3 regions of the Trichococcus sp. ES5 genome follow, and region 3 is predicted to be linked to each of the others. Evidence: riboswitches for the same ligand, from Rfam matches in the RefSeq annotation. Region 3 holds a riboswitch; each other region holds the start of a gene.
The links. Region 3 has a riboswitch for lysine ahead of dapD (2,3,4,5-tetrahydropyridine-2,6-dicarboxylate N-acetyltransferase). Riboswitches for the same ligand answer to the same signal wherever they lie in the genome.
Positions count from the first base shown of each region.

Region 1: it holds a riboswitch for lysine, as region 3 does, so the genes downstream of both, dapA (4-hydroxy-tetrahydrodipicolinate synthase) here and dapD (2,3,4,5-tetrahydropyridine-2,6-dicarboxylate N-acetyltransferase) in region 3, are expected to answer to the same signal.
Region 2: it holds a riboswitch for lysine, as region 3 does, so the genes downstream of both, TES5_RS15800 (ABC transporter substrate-binding protein/permease) here and dapD (2,3,4,5-tetrahydropyridine-2,6-dicarboxylate N-acetyltransferase) in region 3, are expected to answer to the same signal.

Region 1 is NZ_FJND01000001.1:247,809-257,691, reverse strand. It holds gene TES5_RS01085 (peptide ABC transporter substrate-binding protein) at 1-1,565, shown strand, start outside; gene TES5_RS01080 (serine hydrolase) at 1,698-2,519, shown strand; gene TES5_RS01075 (dipeptide epimerase) at 2,500-3,606, shown strand; gene TES5_RS01070 (C40 family peptidase) at 3,645-4,547, shown strand; gene TES5_RS01065 (dipeptidase) at 4,544-5,527, shown strand; gene dapA (4-hydroxy-tetrahydrodipicolinate synthase) at 5,582-6,469, opposite strand; lysine riboswitch at 6,610-6,756, opposite strand; gene TES5_RS01055 (VOC family protein) at 6,978-7,358, shown strand; gene TES5_RS01050 (DUF1345 domain-containing protein) at 7,396-8,058, shown strand; gene TES5_RS01045 (MBL fold metallo-hydrolase) at 8,073-9,437, shown strand; gene helD (RNA polymerase recycling motor HelD) at 9,665-9,883, shown strand, end outside.
Region 2 is NZ_FJND01000027.1:2,997-12,879, reverse strand. It holds gene TES5_RS13605 (2-oxo acid dehydrogenase subunit E2) at 1-388, opposite strand, end outside; gene TES5_RS13600 (alpha-ketoacid dehydrogenase subunit beta) at 495-1,472, opposite strand; gene pdhA (pyruvate dehydrogenase (acetyl-transferring) E1 component subunit alpha) at 1,475-2,584, opposite strand; gene gdhA (NADP-specific glutamate dehydrogenase) at 3,194-4,540, opposite strand; gene def (peptide deformylase) at 4,761-5,321, shown strand; gene TES5_RS13580 (amino acid ABC transporter ATP-binding protein) at 5,384-6,124, opposite strand; partial or broken gene TES5_RS15800 (ABC transporter substrate-binding protein/permease) at 6,144-7,795, opposite strand; lysine riboswitch at 8,013-8,167, opposite strand; gene TES5_RS13565 (HAD family hydrolase) at 8,352-9,065, shown strand; gene TES5_RS13560 (lactate/malate family dehydrogenase) at 9,069-9,883, shown strand, end outside.
Region 3 is NZ_FJND01000006.1:44,772-54,654, forward strand. It holds gene TES5_RS06750 (aminotransferase class I/II-fold pyridoxal phosphate-dependent enzyme) at 1-1,134, shown strand, start outside; gene scfA (six-cysteine ranthipeptide SCIFF) at 1,305-1,460, shown strand; gene scfB (thioether cross-link-forming SCIFF peptide maturase) at 1,502-2,932, shown strand; gene TES5_RS06760 (aminotransferase class I/II-fold pyridoxal phosphate-dependent enzyme) at 3,254-4,420, opposite strand; lysine riboswitch at 4,767-4,912, shown strand; gene dapD (2,3,4,5-tetrahydropyridine-2,6-dicarboxylate N-acetyltransferase) at 5,071-5,784, shown strand; gene TES5_RS06770 (M20 metallopeptidase family protein) at 5,816-6,958, shown strand; gene TES5_RS06775 (hypothetical protein) at 7,298-7,816, shown strand; gene TES5_RS06780 (DUF2179 domain-containing protein) at 7,851-8,381, shown strand; gene TES5_RS06785 (aldo/keto reductase) at 8,421-9,368, shown strand; gene TES5_RS06790 (branched-chain amino acid aminotransferase) at 9,718-9,883, shown strand, end outside.

The DNA.
Region 1 (9,883 bases), on a different contig from region 3:
CGGCAGGCGATGAGGAATCTTCTGCAACGGTGTCGGAACAGGTCCTAAGGCTGACTGCTACATCGGATATTCCGTCGATGGATATTACGGCAGCTACAGACTTGGTAAGTTTTACGGCCATGAACAACGCCTTTGAAGGTCTGTACACGCTGGATCTGGACGGTAAGGCCATTCCGGCGTCGGCTGCCGATATGCCGGAAATCAGCGAAGACGGTCTGGTCTATACGTTCACGATCCGCGATGATGCAGTTTGGTCGAATGGCGATCCGGTTACCAGCTCGGATTATGTTTATGCTTGGCAAAAAATGGTCGATTCGACCGTAGCGGCCGGCTATGCCTATATGTATGACGGCCTGATCCAGAATGCCACTGAAATCATAGCAGGTGAATTGGATCCTGCCGAACTGGCCGTTGAAGCCATCAGTGACAAAGAGCTTCAGGTCACCTTGGTTCAGCCTGCCCCGTACTTTCTGGATATCCTGGCCATGCCGTTCTTCTTTCCGCAGCATCAAGCCTATATGAAGGAGCAGGGCGATTCCTACGGCTCCGGTTCGGACCATCTGATCTATAACGGTCCTTTCGTGATGACCGACTGGGATCAGGCAGTCGGCGGCAGCTGGACATTTGTGAAAAATGATTCCTACTGGGATGAAGAGAATGTCCAGCTCGAAGAAGTGGATGTCCAAGTCATTAAGGAGACCTCAACAGCCGTTAATCTGTATGAAGCGGATGAACTTGAATTTGCGGCCTTATCAGGCGAGTATGTAGCGGCACACAAGGAAGACGCAGATTTCCATTCGCAATTGAACACGGCGTCCAGCTTCATCGAAATGAACCAGGAAGTAGCTGCTCTGGCAAACGAAAACATCCGTGAGGCCTTTGCAAAAGCCATCAACAGCGCGGAATACACCGATAGCGTGCTCAAGAACGGCTCGATTCCGATCTATGGCTATGTGCCGAACGGATTGGCATCCAATCCGGCTACAGGAGCCGATTTCCGCGAGAATGCCGGCGATTTGACAAGCTTTAATGTTGAAGAAGCGCAGGCGGCCTGGACCGAGGGCTTGGCGGAACTTGGCGTTGAGACGGTTTCGCTGGAATTGATGACGTCGGATACCGAAGATGCCAAGAAGATGGCTGAATTTTTCCAAAGCCAGATGCAGGCAAATTTGCCGGGCTTGACGATCACCATCCGCCAAGTGCCTTTCAGCGTGAAACAGGACAGCCTGCGCAACGGCACTTATGAAATGGCAACATCCAACTGGATTGCCGATTTCGCCGATCCGGTCAATTATGTGGAACGGTTCCACACCGACATCAACCGCGGCAACTATTCCTTCGCGGATGTGGATGAACTGATCGACAGCGCCAAGGCGGCCTATAACGACGAAGAAGCACGTTGGGATTACCTTGTGGAAGCCGAGCAAACGGCCATCGGGGAACATTATGTGCAGATACCTACCTACCAGTCCGCGGGGACATACCTGCTGAAGGCAGAGGTGAAGGATCTGTTCATCCCGGTGTTTGGGCCAGACAGCTATAAATATGCCTATATAGAGGAATGACAGTCCTGAAGCGCTCTGCCATTAGGGCGGGGCAGCACAGCTGAGAAGGCGACGGCAAGACACCCTGAGGACTACGGTCCCGTTGGTGCCTTGCCGTCTTTCTTGGTAGAATAGAACCAAAGGGGTGATGGAATGGAGCCAGCACAAAAAGACGAGCTTCTTTCCCGGCTAGAAAGCTTGCCGGGGAAAATCAGCTGCTACTACAAGGATCTCGTGGACGGAGATTCTTTCAGCTATAACAGCGCTGAACCGATGCATGCGGCCAGCATCATCAAGCTGTTCATCATGGTGGAGGCGTTCCGGCGTTTCGAAGCAGGGAGCCTGGATCCGAAGCAAAAGGTAGCCATCCGGGATCACGATCGGGTGCCATCCTGCGGTGCGCTGACCTATCTCCATGACGGCATCGAAGTGACCGTGATTGACTTGGTCACACTGATGATCATCTTGAGCGACAATACAGCCACGAATGTGCTGATCGATCTTTTGGGGTTCGCCGCCATCAACACGACCATCCATCGGTTGGGATACAGTGAAACCGGCCTTCTCCGAAAAATGTACGATACGGAGAAATCGGCAAAAGGCATCCAGAACCTCATTACGGCCGAAGAAGCGGGCGACCTGCTGGAACGGCTGCACCGCGGCGAAATCGTTTCCGACCAAGCGAGCGCGCAGATGCTGGCGATCCTGGCGAACCAACGCCTGAACAGCAAATTGCCGTTCTATCTCAAGCCGATGCAGCCGACTCCGAAAATCGCCCATAAAACGGGCGAAGACACCGGCATCACGCACGATGTCGGAGTCGTGTATCCGCCAGCAGGGCATCCCTTCGTACTGTGCTTTTTGGGGAACGGAACGGATGTCTGCCGTTTTGAACGATTCATGTCAGACAGTACGCTGGAGATCTACCTTGCCGGCGAAGAGAGGGGTTTTGATGATGAAAATCGGCAGAATTGAAATTGGTGAAGTGGCCATCCCACTGCGGACGCCATTCAAGACAGCCTTGCGCACGGTTGATGCTGTGAATGACATCCTGATCCGCATCGTGACCAATGATGGCACCTCCGGTTATGGAGAGGCGCCGCCGACTGCCGTCATCACCGGCGAAACAAAGGCTTCCATCCGCGAAGCCATCATGCAATACATCGCTCCGAGCATCATCGGGATGGAAATTTCCGATCTGGATTCCATCATGCGGAGGCTGCATGCCAGCATCGTCAAGAACACATCGGCTAAAGCCGCCGTTGACATGGCTGTCTACGATCTGTACGCTAAAGCGCTCGGCCAACCCTTGTATAAAGTATTGGGCGGGGCAAAACGAAAAATCGAGACGGACCTGACCATCAGTGCCAATCCCGTCGATGAGATGGTGCGTGACAGTCTGCAGGCTGTCCAGGACGGCTTCGGCATCCTGAAGGTCAAGGTCGGAAAAGGTGGGATCAAGGATGTGGAGAGCCTGCTGGCCATCCGCAAAGCAGTAGGACCGGACATCCTCATCCGGGTCGATGCCAATCAGGGGTGGAGCCCCAAGGAGGCGGTCCGCATCATCCGCTTGTTGGAGGATAAAGACATGCAAGCGGAGTTGGTGGAACAGCCGGTAAACGCACATGATTTGGCCGGCCTGAAATTTGTTACGCAACAGGTCCAAACGCCGATATTGGCTGACGAGAGCGTCTTCTCCGTGAAAGATGCGCTCCACATCATCCAGACCCAATCAGCCGATCTTATCAACATCAAATTGATGAAGACCGGCGGCATTCATGAGGCACTCAAAATCTGTGCTGTTGCGGAAACCTATGGAGTCGATTGCATGATCGGCTGCATGTTGGAAAGCAAGATTTCGGTCAGCGCAGCTGCCCATCTGGCAGCCGCCAAAAATATCATCACGATGGTCGACCTTGATGGGCCCTCGCTCTGCAGAATGGATGTCTATGAAGGCGGTCCGCTTTTCAGCGGGAGCACAATCAAGATGGGTGATGCGAACGGCATAGGCATCAACGCCTTTCCGAAGGCCCACTTTAAGAAACTCGGAGTCGTGAAATAAGCGACATTCAAATGAAAAAAAAGGGGAGGCAACGATAGATGGACTATGCGCTGATAAGCCGTTCCACCGTTCCGATTTATATTTTGCCCGGAACGAAGACCGTAAAGGAGGGACGCAGCTTCACCGCGATTGCGGATGAAGGCCTGTACGGCATGGGCGTCCGCATTACAGGAGAGGAGCAAAATGGTTATTTGCCGATCCTGACCCATTATGGTTATCCCGGCTATATCTGTGCTGCGGCTGTGATCAGGAAAAGCATTGGGGAGATGAAGTCGCGGGAAGCGCAGCCGCTATGCGTTGTGGATGCCATATTTGCAGACGTCACAAATGAGCCGTCCGTAAACGGCGTGATTCTCACTAGCTTGCCGAAGGGCGCGTTGGTGCAGCTGAATAGATTCGATACCGGGACAGCCTGGGCGGAAATCAGCTTGTTGGATGGTCAGCACGGCTACATCCGCAAACAGTTCCTGCAGGAAAAGGTATTCAGCCAATGCGGACTCTGGGAAACCGCACTTCCTCAGCGACCGGCTATTATGGATGAGGCAAGCTTCCGCTCCGGTGTCGTGAACGAAGCGAAGAAATACTTGGGCGTCCAATACCGCTGGGGCGGGAAATCGACGCTGGGGTTGGATTGCTCCGGCCTCACTTCCATGTGCTACATGCTGCAGGGCGCGTTGATTTATCGGGACGCCTGCATCGAACCAGGCTATCCGATTCGGGAAATACCGCTTGCGGACAAGCTGCCTGGCGATCTGCTCTATTTCCCTGGGCACATCGCCCTCTATATGGGAGACGGCCGCTACATCCACTCCACTGGCTTGGAAGGCAGCGGCGGAGTGGTCATCAACAGCCTGGACCCGGGTGCCAACGACTACCGAGCCGATTTGGCTGAAAACATCTATGCGGCCGGCAGTCTGTTTGCAGGGGAGGAAAAACTATGAAAATGATCGATTGCCATTGCGACACCTTGATGGCTCTGAATGATGCCCGCTTGGCTGGAACAGAGAAAACATTTGAACGAAACGACCTGCATGTCGACCTCGAAAAACTGGAAAAGGGGGATTACCTGCTCCAGTGTTTTGCGGCATTCGTCAATTATGCAGAGAGCCCCGTATCGCCATTATTGGAAGTAATCCAGGAAATCGATGTGTTCCATCAGTTAATGGCGCTTTATCCGGATCGGATTGCGCCGGCCTACCGATTTGCGGACATCGAGCGTAATCGCCAGAGCGGGAAAATATCCGGCTTATTGACCATCGAGGATCTTGGCTGCTGTTTCGGCGATCTTGCCGCTTTGCGCACGCTCCATCGGTTGGGGGCTCGGATGATGACGCTGACTTGGAACTATGAAAACAGTCTGGGATTCCCAAACAATCCGGTACTTGCCGATCCCGGTATCGATTACCCGGGCAGCGGGCTGAAACCTGCAGGTATCGCTTTCGTGGAGGAGATGGACCGATTGGGCATCATCATCGATGTCTCTCATCTTTCGGATGCCGGCTTCTTCGATGTCGCAGCGCATTCGCAACGGCCATTCATCGCCAGCCATTCCAATGCGCGCAGCCTATGCAGCCACCCGCGCAATTTGACGGACGAAATGCTGCGGCTGCTGGCCGACCGGGGCGGCTTTGTGGGCATGAACTACTGTCTCGCTTTCCTTGATGATAATCAAGAACGGCTAAAGGCCAGAGGGACCGCGGAAGCAGTCGTCGATCATATTGAGCATATCCGCAAAGTCGCAGGGCTGGACATCATCGGGCTGGGCTCGGACTTCGACGGCATCGATGTGACGATGCAACTGAAGGATGCCTCCGCGATGGGTCTGTTAGTTGAAACGATGGAACGGCGCGGCTTCACGACGACCGAAATCGAAAAGGTCTGCCATCAAAATGCGCTACGGATATTCAAGGAACTCCTATAGCATAAAAAATCCCTCAGGATGCTTGATGCTCCGGAGGGATTTTTGGCTCTGTTCTTAAATCAATCCAACTTTTTTCATGGCAGCGGCCAAACGGTCGATGACCGCTTGATCGGCATCCGTCAACGGCAGACGCATCGGGCCGACATTGAAGCCCAACAGCTGCATTCCGGCTTTCACGGGAATCGGATTCGGCTCTACAAACAGGCAGTCGATCAATTCTTTGTACTCGGCTTGCATCGCGGCAGCTTTTTTGATGTCGCCATCCAGGAAAGCATGCGTCATTTCGGCTGTCGCTTTCGGTGCGATGTTGGCAAGGACGGAGATGACGCCTTTTGCGCCCAAGCTCATCAAGGGGACGATCGTATCGTCGTTACCCGAATAGATGTCCAGGCGATCGCCCAAAAGACTCAAGTTGTCCACGGCTTGGCTGAAGTTCCCTGTGGCATCCTTCAACGAAACGATGTTGTCGATTTTCGCCATTTCCACCAAAGCTTCCGGGGTAATGTTCTGTCCGGTGCGGCCCGGCACATTGTAAAGGACGATCGGAACTTTCACGCTGTTGGCGATGGCTTTGTAATGTGCGATCAAGCCTTTTTGGGACGTTTTGTTGTAGTAAGGGGTGACGCTGAGGATTGCATCCACACCCGTTGCTTCAACCGCGCGCGTCAATTCGACCCCATGGCGCGTATCGTTGCTGCCGGCTCCGCCGATGACCGGGATGCGGCCGTTCACTTTTTCGACCGTGAAACGAATCAGATCCAGTTGCTCCTCATCGGTCAGCGTCGAAGCTTCCCCGGTTGTTCCGGCGATGATGATCGAATCTGTATTATTCGCGATATGGAACTCGATCAGTTCCGCCAATACCTCGTAGTTGATTTCCTGGTTTTCCGTATCTTTAAACGGCGTAACGATCGCAACGCCTGATCCTTCAAAAATAGCCATGCTTATCTTCCTCCTGAATTCTGTTTTTTATTTATGAATAGACAAAAAACGACTATGAGCAAATGGTCTCATAGTCGTTCAAAACAGGCTGCTGAAGCTGAATCTTTGCATCCATATCGTGAATTCCACCAATTTGCCCCAACGTGAGAAGCTCACCGAACAAAGCTGGGCGGCTTTGTCCGACAGTGCCAGATTTATTCAACCTTGGCCCCAATACAGAGTATTTCGGCAGCAACACCTTTCAGGGAATCCCTTACTGATTGTTAACCGCGACCTCTTCATCACATCGAATCGTATTTTGTTACTTCCACACTATCAAATAGAAATGAGTCTGTCAATCATATTCTGAGGGGACGCTGAGAATACGCTTTGGAAAAGATGGCAAAACAGACACAATCGTTTACGTTTCATCCGGATGCTTCCGGGAACGCATATGCGGCTGCGATGTGATAAAATCAGATTGAGGAAACGCTTTTACGGCAAGGATGATGAGAGGACGTGATGACCTATGAAAATTGAACATGTTGCAATGTGGGTGGACGATCTGGAACTGATGCGCGATTTTTATGTTCGTTTTTTTGATGGAAAGACCAATAAGTTGTACCGGAATCCGGATAAAGATTTCCAATCCTACTTTATCACTTTTCGCGAAGGAGCCCGGTTGGAACTCATGAAACGGATGGATGTCAAAGAGCGCTACCCGCTTGATATGTTGGGTTGGGCGCATCTGGCCATTTCGGTCGGCAGCAAGCAGAACGTCGATTATTTCACGGACCGGCTCATCAAAGCGGGATACACATGCAAAAGCCAACCGCGCGTGACCGGGGATGGCTATTACGAAAGCATGTTCCTGGATCCCGAAAAAAACGTCATCGAAATCACCATCTGAAATACAGCCAGGCCGAAAAAGCAGGGGGCGGACAGCCATGAGGAAAAGAAACCATCTATTTGCCGATCAAACGAAAGTCGGAACGGATCTGCGCAAAAAGAGGACGCGCTTCCTGATTGCCGGAATGATCGGGACGGTTATCGGGTTGGTCGGGGGGTTCTTTCTGCGTTGGGGACTGGCCCCGCTGATCGGTTGGGACAGCGCCGCAATCATTTTATTGTATTTGCTGTGGAAAGATTTTCATCCGCATGATGGTACGGAAACCGAGCGGATCGCGCAAGAAGAAGACATCCAATATTCGACGATCGATTTTTTTGTCCTGGTGGCCTGTCTGATCAGCATCGGAGCGGTCGCATTGATGCTGACGACGCATGAACGCAGTTTCGAGACGATCGGATTCGGCCTGTTCAGCATCGTGCTTTCCTGGACGACGGTGCATGCCCTCTATATGCTGCGGTATGCGGAACTCTACTATCGCGACGTAAACGGCGGCATCATTTTCGAGGGCACCGAAAAGCCCAATTTTTGGGACTTCGCCTATCTGGCGTTCACGATCGGGATGACGTATCAAGTCTCGGACACGACTTTCACAACGCCGGAATTCCGCAAAGCCGCGCTCGGGCATGCGCTGTTATCTTTCGTTTTCGGGACAGCGATCATCGCTACGACCATCAATTTTGTTGCCAGCTTAAACAGATAAGGGGGAGTTCATGCATGTTCTTTAAATCATTTTTCGATCCGCAACTGGCACAATTTTCCTATTTGGTGGGGTGCCAAAAAACCGGCGAAGCCATCCTGATCGATCCCTTGCGCAAGTTGGACGATTATATCAAGGCGGCCGAAGAGGAAGGCTTGGTCATCACGGCAGCCACGGAAACGCATATCCACGCCGATTATGCCTCCGGGCTGCGCGAAACCGGGAGAAGTCTGGGGGCCAAACTTTACGTTTCGGATCTGGGCGGGGAGGACTGGCATTACCAGGATCTGCCGGAAGGAAGCATCCTGCTGCAGGATGGGGACATCATTTCCGTAGGCAAGATCAAACTGGAGGTGCTGCACACGCTGGGCCATACACCGGAAAGCCTGTCGTTTCTGCTGACGGATATCGGCGGCGGTTCGGATATTCCGATGGGGCTGTTCACAGGCGATTTTATTTTCGTCGGGGATGTCGGCCGGCCGGACTTGCTGGAAGAGGCTGCGCATATGCAAGGTACCACTGAAATCGGGGCAAAAGCGATGTTCCGCTCGCTGCAGAAAATGGCTGACTATCCGGACCATCTGCAGATCTGGCCGGGGCACGGTGCCGGCAGTGCCTGCGGAAAGTCCTTGGGCGCCGTCCCGATCACCACTTTGGGCTATGAAAAACACAACAACTGGGCTTTCCAGTATGATGAGGAAACGAGTTTCGCCGAAGCTTTGACGGAGGATCAGCCTGAGCCGCCGACCTACTTTGCCCAAATGAAGAAAATCAACAAATTGGACAGCGGTGCCTACGTGCCTTATCCGGTCTTCCCGCTTCAGCAGGCCGGTCCGAACGATATCATCATCGATCTGCGCACGAAAGAGATGTATCAAACCGGGCACATCGAAAGAACGCTCAACATTCCGCTGAACAAAAAGTTTTTGGGTTACGCCGGCTGGTTTTTGGATTACGAAAAGCAAGTGACATTCATCGGGACCAAAGAGTCTGCTGAAACGGCTGCCCGCCAGCTCCAGCTGATCGGGTTCGACCAAGTCAGAGGCTATCTGGACTCCGGCCAAATCGCGGAAGATAAGCTGACCGAAACGATTACGGCAGCCGCCTTCGTCGCGCTTCGCCAGGAAAAGGATCTGCAGATATTAGATGTGCGTGCGCAGAGCGAATGGGACAAAGGCCACCTGTCAGATGCCAAGCGTGTGCTTCTCGGCAAGCTTTTGGAAGACCCGCTGCCGTTCAATAGGGATGAACCGCTGTACGTTCATTGCCAATCCGGCGTCCGTTCCGCCATCGCCATCGGTGCTTTGGAGGAGCGGGGATTCAAAAAAATCGTCAATATCCTGGGCGGCTACACGGCCATCGAAGCCACCCTCAACGCATAATCACAAACGCACCACAAGCTGCAAAACGGAAATCCGCACAACAAAAAAGGCCGGAAGGAAGAGCCGCAACAGGCATCTCCTTCCGGCTGTTTTTTGATTTGGAACGGTTTTTTCAAGGTGCCGGGAATAGCCAGAATCACTGTGCGATGGTATACTACTGATTGTCGCATTTGAGTGAAGAAGACCGAATAATCCGCGCGTTTTCTTAAGAGAGAGGAGTCATTTGGTTGCATAAAGATCTAACGAAAGAACAAGAACGCGTCCATCGCGTCATTCAAGTCATCAATGAAGAAAAAGCGCGATTGGCCGAGCAAGTAGAAGAAAAAAGCGAAAAGCAAAGACAGCAATTGAAGGAATCCAAAGAGATCAAAATCAGCCAAGGGTCCTCAGAGAGCGTCTGGGAATCGTCGGCGGAACTGCGGGCCTTCGAACAGGAACTGATGATT
Region 2 (9,883 bases), on a different contig from region 3:
AAGAAACGATTTCACCTTCCATGATACCCTCGCCTAGAGCAGGCAATTTGAATTGGAACAGTCCTCCTGTCGAAGCTGCAGGTGCTGCTGGAGTTGATGCCACTGAAGCTGTTGCTGGTGCAGGAGCTTCAGAACCTTCATCTTCATGACCTGGAGCGTCGATTTCCACCAATACATCACCGATGACTGCAACCGTACCTACTGGCGCAACGATCTTTAAGACTTTCCCGGTTACTGGGGAGGGGATCTCTTCGACTGATTTATCATTTTGTACTTCTAATAATGTGTCATCTTCATTGATGGTGTCGCCTTCTTTGATTGACCAAGAAACGATTTCACCTTCCATGATACCTTCGCCTAGAGCAGGCAACTTGAATTTAAAAGACATTTTCTTAACTTCCCTTCATTTGTCTATTTTTGGATTTCCGACGCACAAAAGCAGACAAATACAATTCTATGGGATATGGAATTGTATTTGTCCAAGCTTTCAGCTCTTAGAAATGATAAGTTTCTCTTACTTTATTCTCGATATCAGTAGCATTCGGTAACCAAATGTTTTCTGCTTGACCGAACGGGAAAACAGTATCTGGAGCAGCTACACGTCCGATAGGAGCTTCTAACGATAACACTGCACGTTCAGAAATTTCGGACATGACCATTGCGCCTACACCAGCTTGACGCTGCGCTTCTTGGACAACTACGACACGGCCTGTTTTTTCAACTGAGGCAATGATCGTTTCGATATCAAGTGGAGCAACCGTACGCAAATCGATTACTTCAACCGAAATGCCTTCTTTTTCAAGTGTTTCTGCAGCTTTGATAGCTTCGCGGACCATTGCGCCGTATGTGATGACAGACACGTCAGATCCTTCTTTTGTGATGGCAGCTTTGCCGATAGGAACAGTGTACGCTTCTTCAGGAACTTCATCACGGAATGAACGGTACAATTTCATGTGCTCCAAGAAGACAACGGGATCGTTGTCACGGATAGCTGAAATCAACAAACCTTTTGCATCGTATGGGTTCGAAGGGATAACCACTTTCAAACCTGGTGATTGGGCCATCAAGCCTTCCAAGTTATCCGAGTGCAATTCAGGTGTATGCACACCGCCACCGAAAGGAGAGCGGAAAACGATAGGCAGATTACGCGTGCCTGCCATGCGGTAACGTGTACGTGCAGCCTGCGCTACAACTGTATCCATTACTTCAAATACAAAACCGAAGAATTGAATTTCCGCGACAGGACGGAAACCTTCTAAGGCCAAACCGAATGCCAAACCACCGATACCGGATTCAGCTAAAGGAGTATCAAACACGCGATCTTCGCCGAATTTCTCTTGAAGTCCTTGTGTCGCACGGAATACACCGCCGTTTTTACCAACGTCTTCTCCGAAGATCAGAACGTTTGGATCGTTTTCAAGTTCAATTGCAAGCGCATCAGTGATGGCTTGGATCATAGTTAATTGTGCCATGATTATTTAGTCTCCTTTGCTTCGTAGTATGCGATTTGTTCTGCTAAAGTTTGATTTGGTTCTTCGAACATGCTCTTCAAGAAGTCAGATACTTTTTGTTTAGGAGCTTGATCAGCTTCCTTGATGGCATCTTTGATTTCTTCTTTGACTGATTCGATGACTTCATTTTCTTTTTCTTCAGACCATAGACCTTTTGCCGTCAAGAATTTGCGCATGCGGATCAATGGATCTTTTGCTTGCCAGCCTTCCAATTCGGCAGTGTCACGGTAACGTGTCGGATCGTCACCTGATAAAGTATGCGGACCGAAGCGGTAGCAGATTGTTTCGATCAAGACAGGCCCATTTCCGGCAACAGCATATTCTCTTGCTTTTTTGGTTATCGCGTAGACAGCCAAGATGTCCATCCCGTCGACTTGGATACCAGGAATTCCGGCAGCCATAGCTTTCTGCGCTAAAGTTTGAGCAGCGGTCTGCACGTGGCGAGGCGTTGAAATCGCCCATCCGTTATTTTGAATGAAGAAGATGGCAGGTGCTTTGTAGGAGCCGGCAAAGTTGATTCCTTCATAGAAATCCCCTTGCGAGCTTCCGCCGTCACCAGTATATGTGATGGCAACATTTTTCTTGTTGCGTTTCTTCAATCCCAATGCTACTCCTGCAGCTTGCACATATTGTGCGCCGATGATGATTTGCGGCGGTAAAGCTTGGATGTCGTCAGCATATTTATTGCCATCCACATGACCTCTCGACCAAAGGAAAGCTTGCGTCAATGGTAATCCATGCTTGACCAATTGAGGAACATCGCGGTAACCAGGCAACAATACATCTTCTTTTTCGATTGCTGCAATACTGCCTAACTGGCTCGCTTCTTGGCCGGCTGTCGGCGCATAGAAACCTAATCTACCTTGACGATTCAACGCAGTTGAACGTTCATGTAAAATTCTGGACCATACCATATCTGTCATGAATTGAACCAATTGTTCATCAGAAAGATCTGGCATTAGATCAGGGTTTACAATATTCCCTTCTTCGTCCATGATTTGGACCATGCGAAAATCTGTGTTCGTGCTGCTTAGTAATGCGTCAATGTCGATTTTTGTTTGTTTTGTAGCCATGCTAACACTTTCCTCTCTATTCCCTTGATATTTCATCTCTTTGGATGAGGTTTATACAGATGATTTCAACTGTATCAATTCACAGTTGTTACATGAATAATTTACCACGCATCCGAGATATATGCAAGGTAAAAGGACAGTTTTCATTTTTTGTGCACAGAAAATCCACCACTGCTTATTTGTAAGCGTTTAGCAATTCTTTATTGTTCATTTTTTAACGAGACTCCAATCACGCTATTTTGATTTATATTGAAACATCATTATTATGTATGTTTACAGATTGTCGCAATCAGATACAAAGATTCTGTATTATAACCAAAACAAAACTGTTATTACATAAAACAGCAAGCATTGATGGCATGGGCTTTCAAAAGTATAACAGCCCATTCGTTACAACTACCTCTTTTAAATATCGAATTTTTCAGTTTTTCACAGTTGATTTTTTATTTTTTCTCGGATCATATTCAGTTGTTCTGTTCATTCAAAAAATCACAATCTCATCACTATGAAAATTTGATTAAAATAACTCTTCATTCATCTCATGAACAAAACAAAAGGCCATTTCAATTAAGAAATGACCTTTTTTATTTGAATTTGTACTGCGCTTTATTACACTAAGCCTTGATAAATCATGGCATCGGCAACTTGCACAAACGCCGCGATGTTGGCGCCTGCCAAATAATTTCCCGGTATGCCATATTCTTCCGCTGTTTTTTCAGCTGTCTTAAATATGTTTGCCATGATAGCCTGTAGCTTACCGTCAACTTCTTCGAATGTCCAATGGCTATGAGCACTGTTCTGCGCCATTTCGAGTGCCGAAGTGGCGACTCCCCCTGCATTGGCCGCTTTAGCCGGACCATAGTAAATATTATTGTCCGCATAGACTTCCACAGCTTCCAACGTACTCGGCATGTTCGCGCCTTCGCTGACACAGTAAACGCCAGCTTTGACTAATCTCTCAGCCTGTTCTTTATCTATTTCATTTTGTGTTGCACTAGGCAAAGCAATGTCATATTTAAGATCGACGTCCCAAACGCTACCGTCTTTATAAACCGCTGTCGCTTTTTCGGCAGCATAGACCGTCAATCTTTCGCGACGAACTTCTTTGATATCCTGTAGCAATTCGACATCGATACCTGTTTCATCGTAGATATAACCGTTCGAGTCCGAACAAGCTACAACAGTTCCGCCAAATTCATGAACTTTTTGGATAGCATAGATAGCCACGTTTCCGCTTCCGGAAACAACTACTTTTTGACCGGCAAACGATTTACCATTTGCTTTCAGCATTTCCTGTGTATAGTACACTAAGCCGTATCCAGTCGCTTCTGTACGCGCCAAACTTCCGTTCATGACGACTGGTTTACCGGTAAGAACACCTGTTTCAGCACCGTTTAAGCGTTTGTATTGGCCATACATATAGCCGATTTCACGTCCACCAACACCGATATCGCCAGCAGGAACATCCAGCGTAGGGCCGATATGTCTTTGCAGCTCAGTCATGAATGATTGACAGAAACGCATCACTTCAGCATCGGATTTGCCTTTAGGATCGAAATCGGATCCGCCTTTTCCGCCGCCGATCGGTAATCCGGTCAGGCTGTTTTTGAAGATCTGTTCAAAACCTAAAAATTTCAGGATGCTCTCATTGACGGTAGGATGAAAGCGCAGACCGCCTTTATAGGGTCCGATAGCCGAATTGAATTGGACGCGGAATCCTTTGTTGACTTGAACATCCCCTTTATCATCCATCCAAGGAACCCGGAAGGAAACGATGCGTTCAGGCTCCACCATTCTTTCAAGAATGTTCCATTTTATATAGTGCGGATTTTTTTCCAAAGCAGGCTCGATCGTATCGAACAACTCTCTTACCGCCTGTAAGAATTCTTTTTGATGCGGGCCTCTATCTTCAACCTTTTTATAGACTTTTTCAATATAATCTTTAGCAGCTGTCATAAAAATCATCTCTTCTTTCGCTATAGAGTTAAAAAAACCTCACACCATTGTGTAATCATTTTTTCATTTTTCTATTTTACACATACCCATTCTATATTACAAGAGAAAAGATGAGTCTAGCTTTTTTTTTTCGAAACGTGTACTATGTAACGTGAAGTGTTTTGCAGTTTGCAAGTCCAATCATTTCAATATAAAAACCAGTAAAAGGAGGAATGCATGCATGATCACGATGGATAACATCATCCGTGAAGGTCATCCTACATTGCGCAGGTCAGCCGACCCGGTCACTTTTCCGTTATCTGCAGAAGATCGAAGTATCGCTGCAGAAATGATGGAGTTCCTTTCGAACAGTCAGGATGAAAAAATTGCCGAGCAACTCAACTTGCGCGCAGGCGTTGGTTTGGCAGCACCACAAATCGACGTATCCAAACGCATCGTTGCTTTGCTGATACCAGGGGAATACGAAGATGATCCTCCGGAATTGGCTAAAATTATGTTCAACCCTAAAATCATCAGCCACTCGATTGAAAGTGCCTGCCTAAAAGGTGGAGAAGGCTGCCTTTCAGTGGACCGTGAAGTACCAGGCTTTGTCGTCAGGCATAGCCGTATTACGGTAGCTTACCAGGATGCTGAAGGAGCCACGCACAAAGCCCGCTACAAAGGTTATGCGGCCATTGTAGTCCAGCACGAAATCGATCATCTTAACGGCGTTATGTTCTACGATCACATCAATGAACAGGCACCCTTTGCAGTTGCAGACGATGTCATCATCATCGAATAGGAAGAAATGAATAAAAAAGAAGAACGGACCTGCATTTAGTGCAGAACCGTTCTTCTTTTTTTTCATTTTGTAAGATATCTCTCCAGGAATTGCTTCGTCCGATCCTCTTTTGGATGATAGAAGATTTCTTCAGGGGCTCCCTGCTCCAGAATGACGCCTTGATCCATGAAGATGACGCGATCGGAAACTTCTCTCGCGAACTCCATTTCATGCGTCACGACGATCATCGTCAAGCCGCTGTTGGCAAGATCCTTCATGACTTTCAAAACTTCGCCCACCATCTCCGGATCCAAAGCCGATGTCGGCTCATCGAACAATAGCGCATCCGGCTCCATCGTCAACGCGCGGGCGATGGCAACGCGTTGTTTTTGGCCGCCTGACAGCTGCTCCGGTTTGGCATTGATGAATTTACCCATTCCGACCTGCTCCAGGTAGCCCATGGCGATTTTTTCGGCTTCCTGTTGGGACTTTTTCAGAATCTTCACAGGTCCTACAGTACAATTATGCAGCACATCCAAATTGTTGAACAAATTGAATTGCTGAAATACCATCCCTAATTTACTGCGGTACTTGAAGATATCATGCTTCGAGTCCAAAACGTTCTCGCCGTTGTAGATGATTTCTCCCGCTGTCGGTTTTTCAAGTAGATTGATGCAGCGCAATAGCGTCGATTTACCGGACCCTGATGAACCGATGATACAAACAACTTCCCCTTTATTCACACTGAAATCGATGTCCTTCAGCACTTCATGCTGACCGAAGTTCTTCTTCAGATGCTGTACGTCGATTACTTTTTCCATCAAATGATTCCTCCCGTGGCAATTAATTTGCTCTGTCTCTTTCTGCTTGTTTTTTGCGAGCCATTAATTCTGGTGTAGTCAATTGGTCTTGACCCGCACCCATCATCTGATAATTATCAGGGCCTTGCATTTTTCTTTCGATGGCACGAAGAATGCGTGTCACCGTGAAGGTCATGACGAAGTAAATGAGTGAAGCCACGAAGAATGATTCGAAATAACGGAAATTATTTCCGGAAATCGATTTGGTCGTAAAGAACAATTCCGAAACGGAGATGACGTTCAACACGGACGTATCCTTGATATTGATGACGAATTCGTTCCCTGTCGCCGGCAAGATATTCCGGATGACCTGAGGCATGACGACATTGCGCATCGTTTGCAGGTGGTTCATCCCAATTGCTTGGGCTGCTTCGAATTGCCCTTTGTCGATGGAAATGATTCCACCGCGGACAATCTCCGACATGTAAGCACCTGTATTGACCGATACGATAAGCAACGCTGCGAAGATACGGTTCATGTCAATATCAAACGCCAGAGCCGCGCCATAATAGATGACCATTGCTTGAACGATCATCGGCGTACCACGGAAAATTTCGATGTAGCATGACAGCAAAAAATTCACCACATTGTACACATGTTTTTTCCATCCCGATTCAGCAACCGGAATCGTACGGATGACACCAATCATAAGACCGATTCCCAACCCAATGATGGTCCCGATTAAAGCTATATATAATGTTGTCCACGCACCTGATAAAAACTGTCTCCAGTTTTCTTCGATGATGCGGATAACCCAACTAAACTCCATTTAATTTATGCCCCTTTTTGATGTCCCATCCACCAGAATTATTCAGCTGATGGTTGGTTTTTGATTGCTTCTTCCATCATTTGGATTCGTTCTTCTTCGGTGATACCGCTCAGAATCTCGTTGATCTGATCTTTCAATTCGCTTTCTTTGATCAAGCCGATTGCGATCTCTGAATCAGCCACGGATAATTCAAACGTATCCGCTTGATCCAATTCGATCATTTTGAAAGCTGAATTGGCTGCTGAAGCGCTGATTGCTTCCGGGCGTTCCGAGACATAAGCATCGATTGTGCCTGACTCCAATGCGACGCGCATAGATGTGAAACTATCCATTGCCGGTTGCTTTTGCACGCCTTCAATCTGATCGATGACGCCATAATGTAACGTGTTCAACTGTGCAGTGACTTTTGCATCAGCGAAGTCAGCCAAAGTTGTTGCATTTGCATAAGCCCCATCAGATTTTACGACGATTACCAATTCAGTAGTATAGTAGGAATCCGAGAAATCGATTGCTTCTTTGCGTTCATCTGTCGGAGACATACCTGCAACGATTGCATCGATTTTAGATGAAACCAATGCCGGAACCAGACCATCCCATTCTGTTTTGACGATGACCAATTCCTTGCCTAAGCCGTCCGCCACTTTTTGGGCCATCTGAACATCATAGCCATTTGCGTAACCGTCCGCGCCATCAATTTTCACTGCGCCATTGCTGTCATCATTTTGTGTCCAGTTAAAAGGCGGATATCCCGCTTCCATTCCGACTACGAATGCATCCGATTCAGCCGAACCATCTGCTGCCGATGAATCCTCAGTAGTTCCGTTACCGCAACCCGCTAAAATAAACAAACCCATCAAAGCCGCCATTGTTGTTTTCCATGTTTTTACTTTCATCTCTAGTTCCTCCTAATGTTTATAGTCCTATTTACATGCTCAAAAAAATTAAACAACCCTCTTGTCCAACTACGTTTTTGTCCACCTTTCTACCCATAGAGCGTCATAACAACGATAATTCAGTCCGTTTTTGTGCAAAAAAATAGACTATAAAGCAAAAGGCCCTATAATCCAGCTTCCTTCTGCCCGCAATACCGAAAGTACTCCACAAACGATTTTGGGCAAATCGTTCTGACAGTGCCAGGATTCTTAATCCTGACCCCAACACAGCCAATGCTGTATTTCGGCGAACACCCCTTTCAAATGGGCATTTTACTCTTGATGTCCGCAGCCTCTTCCATTATTGTATGATCGTATGACATTATTGTATGCTATTATACTGTACGTAATTTTAATTTGCAACAAAAAGAGCTTTGCTCAGCCAGCCAGTACCCTTCACGCACTGGCTGTCCTTGTTTTATTTCATTTTAAATACCGATTTTGGATGCTATACTGACTTTAATAACAAAAGGGAGGAACTGTTTCAATAATGTTTACTATTCTATTCGATTTGGATGATACCCTATACGACACATCAAGGCCGTTCTTCCAAACATTGGCAGATTACAGCTTTAGGAACAACTACAGTAACGAAGCCAGCTTCGCTCTTTTCCGCGAGCATTGTGACAACGCCTTCGACCTATTCTCCAGCGGGGAGCTGACGCTAGCCGAGTCACACATCATGCGCACACAGCATACATTCGCCGACTTGGGTCTTCCGCTCACCGCCGAAGAAGCGATGCACTTCCAGAAATCCTATCAAAAAAGGCAAGGAGAGATTGTGTTGAGTCCCGGTATCGAGCGGCTTTTGAATGAACTGGAAAATAGAAATATACCAATTGCCGTCTTCACAAACGGTCCTGAAAAACACCAGATGAAAAAATTCAACGCCTTGAATCTGGAGCGATGGGTGCCGCCAGCACGCATCTTCATTTCCGAAAATATCGGTTGCCCAAAACCCTATGCCGAAGCCTTCGCGCATGTTCAGGAGTCTTTGAACGCAACTCCCGGCGAGCTGCTTTTCATCGGGGATACGTATGAAACGGATATCATCGGCGGTCAGGCTGCCGGTTGGACTACCTTGTGGTACAACCATCGCCGCAAGCAGGAGGATGAAAAAATGGTGCTGGAGCCAACCTTCTATTCTGTTGCGGAAATGCACCAAGCCATAAATGACAACATCTCAAAACGAAAGGAAATGTGACCTATGATCCAGACAAAATTAGCCATCATCGGGGTCGGCCATGTCGGTTCCCAGGTATTGACCGACTGCAGTCACCTCAACTTATTTTCCGATATCATCCTGATCGACAGCAACAAGGACACGGCAAGAGGCGAGGCTCTTGACCACCGCCATGCGTTGGCCGCCAGCTACCGGACCAACAGTAAAATATACGCCGGCGATTACGCGGATTGCGCCGATGCCGACATCATCATCATTTCCGCGGGCGTCAGTGAGAAGGCGCGCCCGGGTGAAGATATGCCGCCAAGAGCGTTGATGGGCAAAGAGAATGCCATTGAAATACGCAAAATCATGACAGGCATCACCCGGTACACAAAAGATGCCATCATCATCCTGATAACGAATCCGGTCGATACAATCACCTACATCGCCGAAAATGAGTTCAACTATCCGAAAGGCAAGATTTTCGGCACCGGAACGACTTTGGATACTTTCCGCTACCGTCAGATTGTTGCTGCCCACTATCAGGTCGATCCAAAGAACGTCAGCGGCTACATCATGGGCGAACACGGCAGTACCGCCTTCCCGGCTTTCAGCAGCACGACTGTGGGTGCGCTCACCCTTTCCCAAAGCGATGCTTTATTAATGCCCGCAATACCATTGGACCAGGAATTCGTCAGCCAAGAAGTGGTCCACACGGCATCTGATGTCTTCAACTGGAAAGGCTGGACGAATTCAGGCATCGGGGAAGTCGCAGCGGCCTTGGCCCGCGCTGTCATGCTGGACGAGAAAAGCATCTTCCCTGTGACCGCAACTGTCAATGGCTTATACAACTGCCA
Region 3 (9,883 bases):
GTCTACCATGCGATCGAGCTTTTTGGATTGGAAGCCGTCTATCTGATGCCTGAGATGGACGAAGCGTTTGGAATCTATGGTGGTATTGCGACTGCGAGCATCGCAGATACGCTAAAAACGCATCCGGATACGCAGTTGGTCGTATTGACTTCGCCGACGTACGAAGGCGTTGTCAGTGATATCGCGGCGATTGCGGAAATCTGCCATGCATACGGCATCCCATTGTTGGTCGATGAGGCGCACGGCTCGCATTTCAATCACTCGGAACATTTTCCGTCCAGCGCGACCGCACTGGGCGCTGACATCGTAATTCAGAGTCTGCATAAGACGTTGCCATCGTTGACCATGACGTCTTTGGCCCATCTTACTGGCGACCTGATCAGACCGGAAGAAGTGGCACGGCAACTCGCCATCTTCGAAAGCAGTTCACCGTCCTATGTATTGATGGCTTCGATCGACCGCTGTTTCCGCTTGCTGCGGGACGAGGGAGAGCAGCTATTCGAAAACTACAATCAAAGGTTAGCCGGCTTCTCGGAAAAAATGGAACAGCTACAGCATCTCAAGGTGCTTTGCCACGGGAACGATAGGTCGGCGCTGCACCCAACCTTTTTCGCCTTCGACAAAGGCAAAATTTTGATTTCGACGCAAGGAACCGGATTGACCGGACAGAAACTTTCCGAAATGTTGCGGAGCGAATACCATATTGAAATGGAGATGGCTTACGGCGATCATGCGTTGGCGATGACCAGCGTCTGCGATACTGACGTCGCTATGGATGCTTTGGCCGATGCGCTATTGGCCATCGACGGCACGCTCGACTCTAAGTCTGGCGAGCACACTCTGTACAACGGAACGTTGCTATTCTCCTTACCCGATAAGCAATGCGAAATCTGGCAGGCCTTGGAATCGGAAAAAGTAGATTGCCCGATTGAAAACGCGATAGGGCAAACAGCAGCCGAATACGTCTGGGCTTATCCGCCCGGAATTCCTTTGCTGGTGCCTGGAGAAGGGATCAGCAATGGGTTTATCCGCCAAGTCCATACGCTTTTGGAAAAGGGAACAAAGGTCTACAGCGATGCCGATGGGCTTCCGGAAAATATCCAAATTATGCATCACGAAAGCCTTGCTCACTAACTTGCATTTTGATAGTTATTGGATGAATCACGATAGCGATAAAAACGGTCACTATGCTGATAGGACGGTAGATTGACGGGCTAACAATTTGTTGGTAAAATTAATCACAAAGGGAGCGTTTTTCTGTCAAGCAATATGCTTCCTTAACCTGTTTCAGAGGAGATGTCGTTATGAAAAGAATCGTGACATTAAGCACCCGCAACCTGAAGGATACTGCCAAACACGGCGGCTGCGGCGCATGCCAAACATCTTGCCAATCCGCATGCAAAACTTCTTGCGGAATCGCCAACCAAAGCTGTGTGAACCCTAGACAAACAGCGAAGTAAAAAAGAGTCCGCCCGATTGATTCCAGTTGGGCGGCAATTTTATGGACAAAAAGGAGTTTGAAACCGAAATGATTCATCAATATAAACTGAATGGATACAATATCGTAATGGATACCTACAGCGGTGCTGTGCATGTCGTGGACGACCTTGCCTTCGACATCATCGCACTCTACGAAGCAACGCCGGTCGAAGAGATTGTGACGATGATGCTGGAACAATATGCGAACGACCCTGAAATCAATGAACAGGAAATCCGTGATACGCTGTCGGATGTCGAAGAATTGAAGGCAAACGGGGAATTGTTCACGGAAGACTTGTACCAAGATCTTTCCATCGACTTGAAGAACCGCCAAACGTTCGTGAAGGCTCTTTGCCTGAACGTGGCACATACTTGCAACCTGACATGCGATTACTGTTTCGCGAGCCAAGGCAAGTACAATGGTGACCGGGCGATCATGAAATTCGAAGTCGGCAAGCAAGCGATCGATTTCCTGCTTGAGAATTCCGGATTCCACCGCAACCTGGACGTCGACTTCTTCGGCGGCGAGCCGTTGATGGCGTGGCGCGTCGTCAAGCAAATCGTCGAATACGCGCGCAGCAAGGAAGGGGAGTCCGGAAAGACTTTCCGTTTCACTTTCACGACAAACGGGATGCTTTTGAACGACGAAATCAATGAGTTCCTGAACAAAGAAATGTACAACGTCGTTTTGAGCTTGGACGGACGCAAGGAAATCCATGACCGTCTGCGCCGTACTGTTAACGGAAAAGGCAGCTACGACTACATCTTGCCGAAATTCCAGAAATTCGTGGAAGGGCGCGGCGATAAGGAATACTACGTCCGCGGCACTTACACAGGCAATAACGTCGATTTCACAAATGACATTTTCCACGTTGCTAATCTCGGATTCGACAAATTGTCGATGGAACCTGTCATCTGCGATCCTTCCGAACCTTACGCGTTGACGGAGGAACATCTTCCGGCACTGTACAGACAGTATGAAATACTGGCTGAGGAAATGCTGAAACGTGGCGAAGAGGGCAACGATTTCACTTTTTACCACTATATGCTGGACCTTTCCGAAGGCCCTTGCATCCAGAAACGCATCTCCGGCTGCGGATCAGGAACGGAATATATGGCTGTCACGCCTTGGGGCGAATTGTTCCCTTGCCACCAATTTGTGGGTGATGAAGAATTCAGCTTGGGCAATATCTGGGATGGCGTGACCAAACCGGAACTGCAGTGCCAATTCAAGGAAGTAAACTGCTATTCCAAACCGGAATGCCAGGATTGCTGGGCTAAATTGTACTGCAGCGGCGGTTGTCCTGCAAACTCCCTGCATGCGACCGGTTCTTTGAAAGGCAATTATGAATTCAGTTGCGATCTGTTCCGCAAACGCGTGGAATGCTCGATGATGGTGAAGGTCGCGGAATCGATCCGCGAAATGGAAGCCGAAGCGATGGCTGCTGAGTAAGAAATAACGAGATAATACGATAGAAGTGCGCGCTGGTTAGTTACCGGTGCGTGCTTCTTTTTGTTGTTGGGATGGGTGGGCGGCTGCTCCTCCGGCTAAGGCAGTCTTAGCAGGAGGACAGAAAATAATGTGACCCCCATCTCCGGGGAAGCCACCCTCCCCGGAGGAGAAAGCCAAATGTCGGCCGCAACTGCGGCGAGGCCGGCTCTCGCCGGAGCAAACCAAAAAAATGCGGGCCGGATCTCCGGCCAACAATTAAAACCCCAAACCCAACACAAAAACCGCACAATCGGGCGATTGTGCGGTTCAACATTTATTCCCTTATTTCTTGTTCAATTCTTCCAGGAAGGCAACGATCCTTCGGCAGCCTTCGATGACGTTCTCATCGCTGGCGGCGTAGCTCATGCGGAAATAGCCGACTCCTGATTCGCCGAAAGCCGATCCAGGGATGACGCCGACGCCGGCTTTACGCGCGAGGTCGATGCAGAAGTTCCAATCATCGTCGCCGTATTGCTCGGGAATGCGCGGGAACAGGTAGAAGGCACCATCCGGATTGTTCATCTTCAGACCAGCAGCAGTCAGACCTTCCAACAGGATGTCCCGGCGTTTGCGGTAGGCGGCTTTCATCGTGGCTGTCACTTCATCGCCGTTGCGGAAGGCCACGCCAGCCGCCATTTGTGCAGGCGTGGAACCGCATGTGACCAGACTTTGGTGATATTTCAAAATTTCGCGGATCAAGTCTGCTTTGGCAGCGACAAAGCCGACGCGCCAGCCGGTCATCGCATAGCTTTTCGAAGTGCCATTGATCACGATCGACTGCTCAGGGATAAACTCGGCAATGGATGTATGACCACCGTCGTAGGTCAGTTCGCTGTAGATCTCATCGCTTAGCACGAAAACATCATATTTCCTGATGACCGCGGCCAATGCTTCGACTTCTTCTTTTGTGTAAGTCGCGCCGGTCGGATTGTTGGGATAGGTCAGCACGATCATCTTCGTTTCCGGATTCGCATCCAACGTAGTCGTCAGGTCCTCCGGTGTGATCAGGAAGCCGGTCTCCGAAGTGTCGATCTTGACGCTGTGCCCGCCCGCCAAATGCGTAACGTATTCATACTGCGGAAAAGCCGGCGATTGGATGATCACCTTATCGCCCGGGTTCATCAGCGCGAACATCGAGGCGGTGATCGCTTCCGTTGCGCCGACCGTCAGGACGATGTCGTTCTCCGGGTTGTAGTGCAAGCCGTATTTCCGCTCCATGAATTTTGCGATTTCCTTGCGGGTCTCGAGAACACCGGCAGAAGGGGCATAGTGCGTTTGATTCTGGTTCAAGGCCTCTGTGGCGGCAGCCTTGATGAAATCCGGCGTATCGAAATCAGGTTCTCCCATCGTGAAACGGATCAGGTCCTTCACATCACTGATGGCGGCGTCGAAGTTACGGATGGGCGATCCTTTCAGTTGCTTGACAAAACGATTCGTTTCTCTACTCATAATTTATTGTCTCCTCCGGATGAAATATCCTTGATCTGATGTATAGCCGAACATACGCCAACCGACTGCTGACGTCCAAACTCATGAAAATAACATAACACGATTGCAGGCGTATTTCTATGCAAAGTTGCACACGCTGGGATGAAAAATTAGAAAACCGCGAGTTTGATGAGCGTTTTCACATAGGGAAGGCCGATCCTTCCCGTTACTTTCCGATCCGGAGTCCCGTCCATATCCAAATAAGTGCCTCCGAAACACCCAAAGGACAAGCGGAAACAAGCTTATTCCTCCGAGCGGTTGACAGGCCTGCCGGATAAGTGTACGATTAGAAAAATAAATGAATCGCCAAGCAAAAAGAGGTCGCGGCTGGTCAAGAGTACCGCAAGGGAAAGGGACGGTCGCCGAAGCATGCGAATGCTGGACCCAGGTTGAACAAATGTGGGGCTGTTCCATTGTCGTTGCCCGATGACAAAGGATTGCGCTTTAGCTTGGTTGGGCGAATGCAGGTCTCCGTAGCCGTAAGCACTCGCTTACCGCTATTTTTTTTGCATTTCAGGAACAAACGGTCGTCCGCCGCATAGGGCAAAAATAGGCTGGCATGCTATAATAGGCATGTTGGAACAGAAAAAATGATCGGGAGGAAACATAAAATGAGCGAACTATTATTGACAGATGCTTATGAAATCGCGGCTTACATCAAAGCTGCCGAAAAGCAAACACCCATAAAACTTTATATCAAGGGGGATTTTGAAAATCCTGCCTACGAAGGCTTGAAATTCTTCGGAAGCGGAGACAGCTATACCGTCTTCGGCGACGCTTCAGCGATTTATCCTTTCTTGGAAGCAAACAAAGACAAGATCAAGGATCAAGTCATGGAATACGACAGACGCAATTCTGCGATTCCGCTGTTGGACACTACCAAAATTGATGCACGCATCGAGCCTGGCTCATTCATCCGTGATCATGTAACAATCGGCAAGAGCGCTGTCATCATGATGGGTGCGGTCATCAACATCGGCGCAGTCATCGGCGAAGGCACAATGATCGACATGGGCGCAGTAGTCGGCGCACGCGGCACGATCGGCAAAAACTGCCACATCGGAGCAGGTGCAGTGGTTGCAGGCGTTCTTGAGCCACCATCGAAATCACCAGTCATCATCGAAGACGGCGTTTTGGTCGGCGCGAATGCTGTCATCATCGAAGGCGTGCACATCGGCGAAGGCGCTGTTGTCGCAGCTGGCGCAATCGTATTGGAAGACGTACCGGCTAATGCGGTAGTTGCGGGATCCCCTGCAAAAATCGTGAAGATGAAGGACGAAAAGACAAGTGAAAAAACGCAATTGTTGGCTGATTTAAGAGACTAATAACTACACGCGGAGGGACCAGGTGAACAGCATGCAGATTGCAGAATTATACGATACGGTGAAGATGATTCGAAGGGAGCTCCACCAGATTCCGGAGATCGGCTTCGATCTGCCGTTGACTTCGGAATACGTCCGCCAGAAGCTGGTGTCGTTCGGTTACGAACCGATCAGCACCGCCGAAACGGGCTGGGTAGCAGTTCTGGAGGGTAAGTCCCCGGCAGCAGTTGCCTTTCGTGCGGACATGGACGCCCTTGAGGTAACCGAGGAAACTGGAGCGGATTTCGCTTCCCTTCACCCTGGTAAAATGCATGCGTGCGGACACGATGGGCATATGGCCCTGTTGTTGGGTTTCGCGAAATACCTGAAGTCCCTGCCGATGCTGGAAAAATCACTCGTTTTGGTCTTCCAGCCCGCTGAGGAAGGGCCTGGCGGTGCGAAATGGATCATGGATTCCGGGATCCTGCAGGAGTTGCAGGTCGAAAAAATCTACGGTTACCACCTGTATCCGAGCCTGCCGGAAGGTATTCTCGGCTTGGCCAAGGGTCCGTTGATGGCGCGCAACGGCGAATTCGACATCACGCTTGAAGGCGTCAGCTCGCATGCCGGGCAGCCGCACTTCGGCAAGGATGCCTTGATCGCCGCCGCGCAGATCCTGCTTTCGGTCCAGAACATTCTGGCCCGCGATCTCGATCCGCTGCAACCAGCTGTCGTGAACATCGGTACGCTGCTTGCCGGGGAAGCCCGCAATATCGTGGCCGGAAAGGCTGAATTGACAGGGACGATCCGGAGTTACGACAAGGCGGTCTATGCTTCCATCAAGGAACGCCTTGCCGACATCTGCGCCGGCGTCGAACGTATGACTGGCGTCAGCTGTAAGCTGGATATCCGCGATTTCTATCCGGAAGTCACGAACGATGCCGAAATGATCGGTACGTTGATGGATGCTTTGCCGGCCGATGCTTACGAAGTCATCAAACCATTGATGCTGGCCGAGGACTTCGCTTTCTACCAAGAAAGTATCCGCGGCGCCTTCATCCTGCTCGGTACCGGCCGTCCCGACATGGGCTGGACACATCCGCTCCACAGCAGCCGCTTCAACTTCGACGAGAAGGTGTTGCTGAAAGGGATCGCATGTTACGACCTGATCCTGGAAAAGGAAAGGCTGAAGGGCTGAAAGCCAACAGCAAATCACCGAACACATAATATAAGGGAAAAAGCACCCCGGTGAGGGTGCTTTTTGCTTTCAGGGTGGATGATGATTGCCGTCCTCCGGCGAGGGGGTTCGCCGGAGCAGCGGGTCATCATACTCATCATGCATCGCCGTCCTACGATGAAGGTTTTCTTCACCGGAGTTCCGGACGGCAACACTATCTTTCCGCCCTGATGAACTGCTGCAATATTGCGCCACATCCAATAAAATTGTAAAGGTTCGATTAAGTTGATGGATCGCAAAAGCAATTTCTCCGCAAAAAAGGTACAATAGAAACATATACTGTATGAAAGAAGGGGAATTATGCAAAAGAAGAGATTATCCGCATTTCTTTTAGGATCAACCGCGTGGCTGCTTGTCGCTTGCCAAAATCCGGCAACAGACACATCAGCTACCGAGAAGGCGACAAGCACCTCACAAGTTCAATCCGATACACAAGCAGCCAGCGAAGCGAGCGATCAAGCAGCTTCCAGAGCAAGCATTTCGGAAAAATCCGAGAGTGTCCAGACTCAAACACCATCGGCAAGCAGCCTTACTGCAGATTCCGCAACTAGCGTTGGCACTGACCAAACCGCTGAGCAGGCTACGCTGATCACTGAAGCAAAACAGACAATCACGCAATTGACAGGTTATGTCGAAAGCGAAGTGTACTTGTTCATTGTCGAATCAGTCGAGGGGAATGAAGCCACCATCAACGTCCGCGAAAATGGGGCCGAAGTGTCCAGTTCCGTCGGTTTTTACCGCTATAACGGCGAAACCGGGGAATTGTTGGAAATGGATATCGTCACCGGCGAATACGTCCGCCATCCTGCACAATACTGATGGACCGAACGGTAGAGAATAATAAGGAGTGATGGTGATTTTCGATTTAGGATTATTGGCAAAAATATTTGCAATCAATTTGAGTTATGTGACGCTGAATACGATCCGCTTCATGCTGACGATGAAGGGTTACCGCATCTTGGCTCCGCTCTTGAGCATGGTGGAGATCGTCATATATGTATTGGGTCTGTCGATGGTCATGAACAGTCTAGACAATCCGCTCAACCTGGCGGCCTATGCACTCGGCTATGGCGCCGGCATCGGTATCGGCATCAAAATCGAGGATTGGCTCGCACTCGGTTATACGATGATTACGGTCATGACACAAGATGTAGGCAGTACGATGCCGAATCAACTGCGCGATCTCGGCTACGGGGTTTCCAGCTACCGAGCCAACGGAAGAGACGGCGAGCGCCTTGTGCTCGAAATCCTGCTGACGCGTAAGGCCGAACGCCACCTGCAAAATAAAGTGTTGGAAATCGATCCGAAAGCTTTCATGGTATCATACGATCCCAAATACATCCATGGAGGTTTCTGGTCCAAGCGCGTCCACCTCGGCAAATAATGAATAAAAAAATGAATGGACAAGGAAAGGGGAAACGACATGACAGAACTTGTGAAATTGGGAAGAACCGACCTGCTGATCCATCCGATCGGGCTGGGTGCGAACAAAATCGCCGCAGCCAATCCGGAAACGAACACCGAATACGGCGGTGACGTGCTTTTGAGCGCGATCAATAAAGGGCTTAACTTCATCGATACGGCGTTTATGTATGGAATGGGCACTTCCGAAACGATCATCGGCAAGACATTGAAGGAACACAACCTGCGCAATAACGTGGTCATCGCCACAAAAGGTGCACACGAGGTGACTGAAGCGGGAATGGTCCTGAACAACAATCCGGGTTTTCTGACGGAGCAGGTCGAAAACAGTCTGAGACGTCTGCAGACCGATCATATCGATCTTTACTACATCCATTTTCCGGATGAAGCGACACCCAAAGCCGAAGCTGTCGGCGCGCTGCAGCGATTGAAGGAACAAGGAAAGATCCGTGCCATCGGCGTCTCCAATTTCAATCTAGAGCAGCTGAAGGAAGGCAATGCCAACGGCTACATCGACGTTGTCCAGGATGAATACAACCTCCTGAACCAGTCGGCCGAAGAAAATCTATTTCCTTACTGCCGCGAACAGGGCATCTCCTTTATCCCGTACTTCCCGTTCGCATCCGGGCTATTGGCCGGCAAGTACACGGAAACTTCGGTTCTGTCGGAGAAACAACAGCAGCGTCCGCAGTTCCAAGGTGATACTTATCTGGATATCCTGAAACGCGTGGATCTGATTCGGCCGCTCGCTGTGAAGCACCACACTGGTCTGCAGAATATCGTTCTGGCCTATTATTTGACCAAAGACGTCGTCGACGCCGTCATTCCTGGCGCGCGCAACCGGCAGCAAGTGCTTGAGAATCTCGAAGCCGCTGAAGTCCGTCTGGATGCAGCGGACATTGCTTTGATCCAGCAGGCGTTCCCGGCATCATACCGCTTGCCGAAATGATTTTTTGTTCATCAAAAAGCTTACATTACAAAATGATGAAAAAAGCATTTGACATTCATTAGTTTCAGGCATAGAATTACATCATAATCTAACAAACAAAAGGGGGAGAATGAGAATGGATGCGACTTGCGGAATGTGCACACTACAGAACAAAAAGAGAGCGTTGTTCTCATTCGATGCCCTAGTCATTCTAGAAGTGATTTAGCCCAGGATTCTTACTTATTACAAGTAGAGTCCTCTTTCCGTTTCATTGGGCTCTCATAAAGAATGAGCCTAATCACATAGGCTCATTCTTTTTTTCAGTATGACAGGTAAATAATAGAGATATGGAGTGGTTTGGATGACAGAAATGACACAGACAGAAGAACAAAAAGCGTTGAACATCGATTGGAAAAATCTAGGATTCAGTTACATCAAGACGGATTACCGCTTCATTTCTTATTGGAAAGACGGCAAATGGGACGACGGCGAAATGACGACCGACAACAAAGTCCACATCAGCGAAGGCTCTCCGG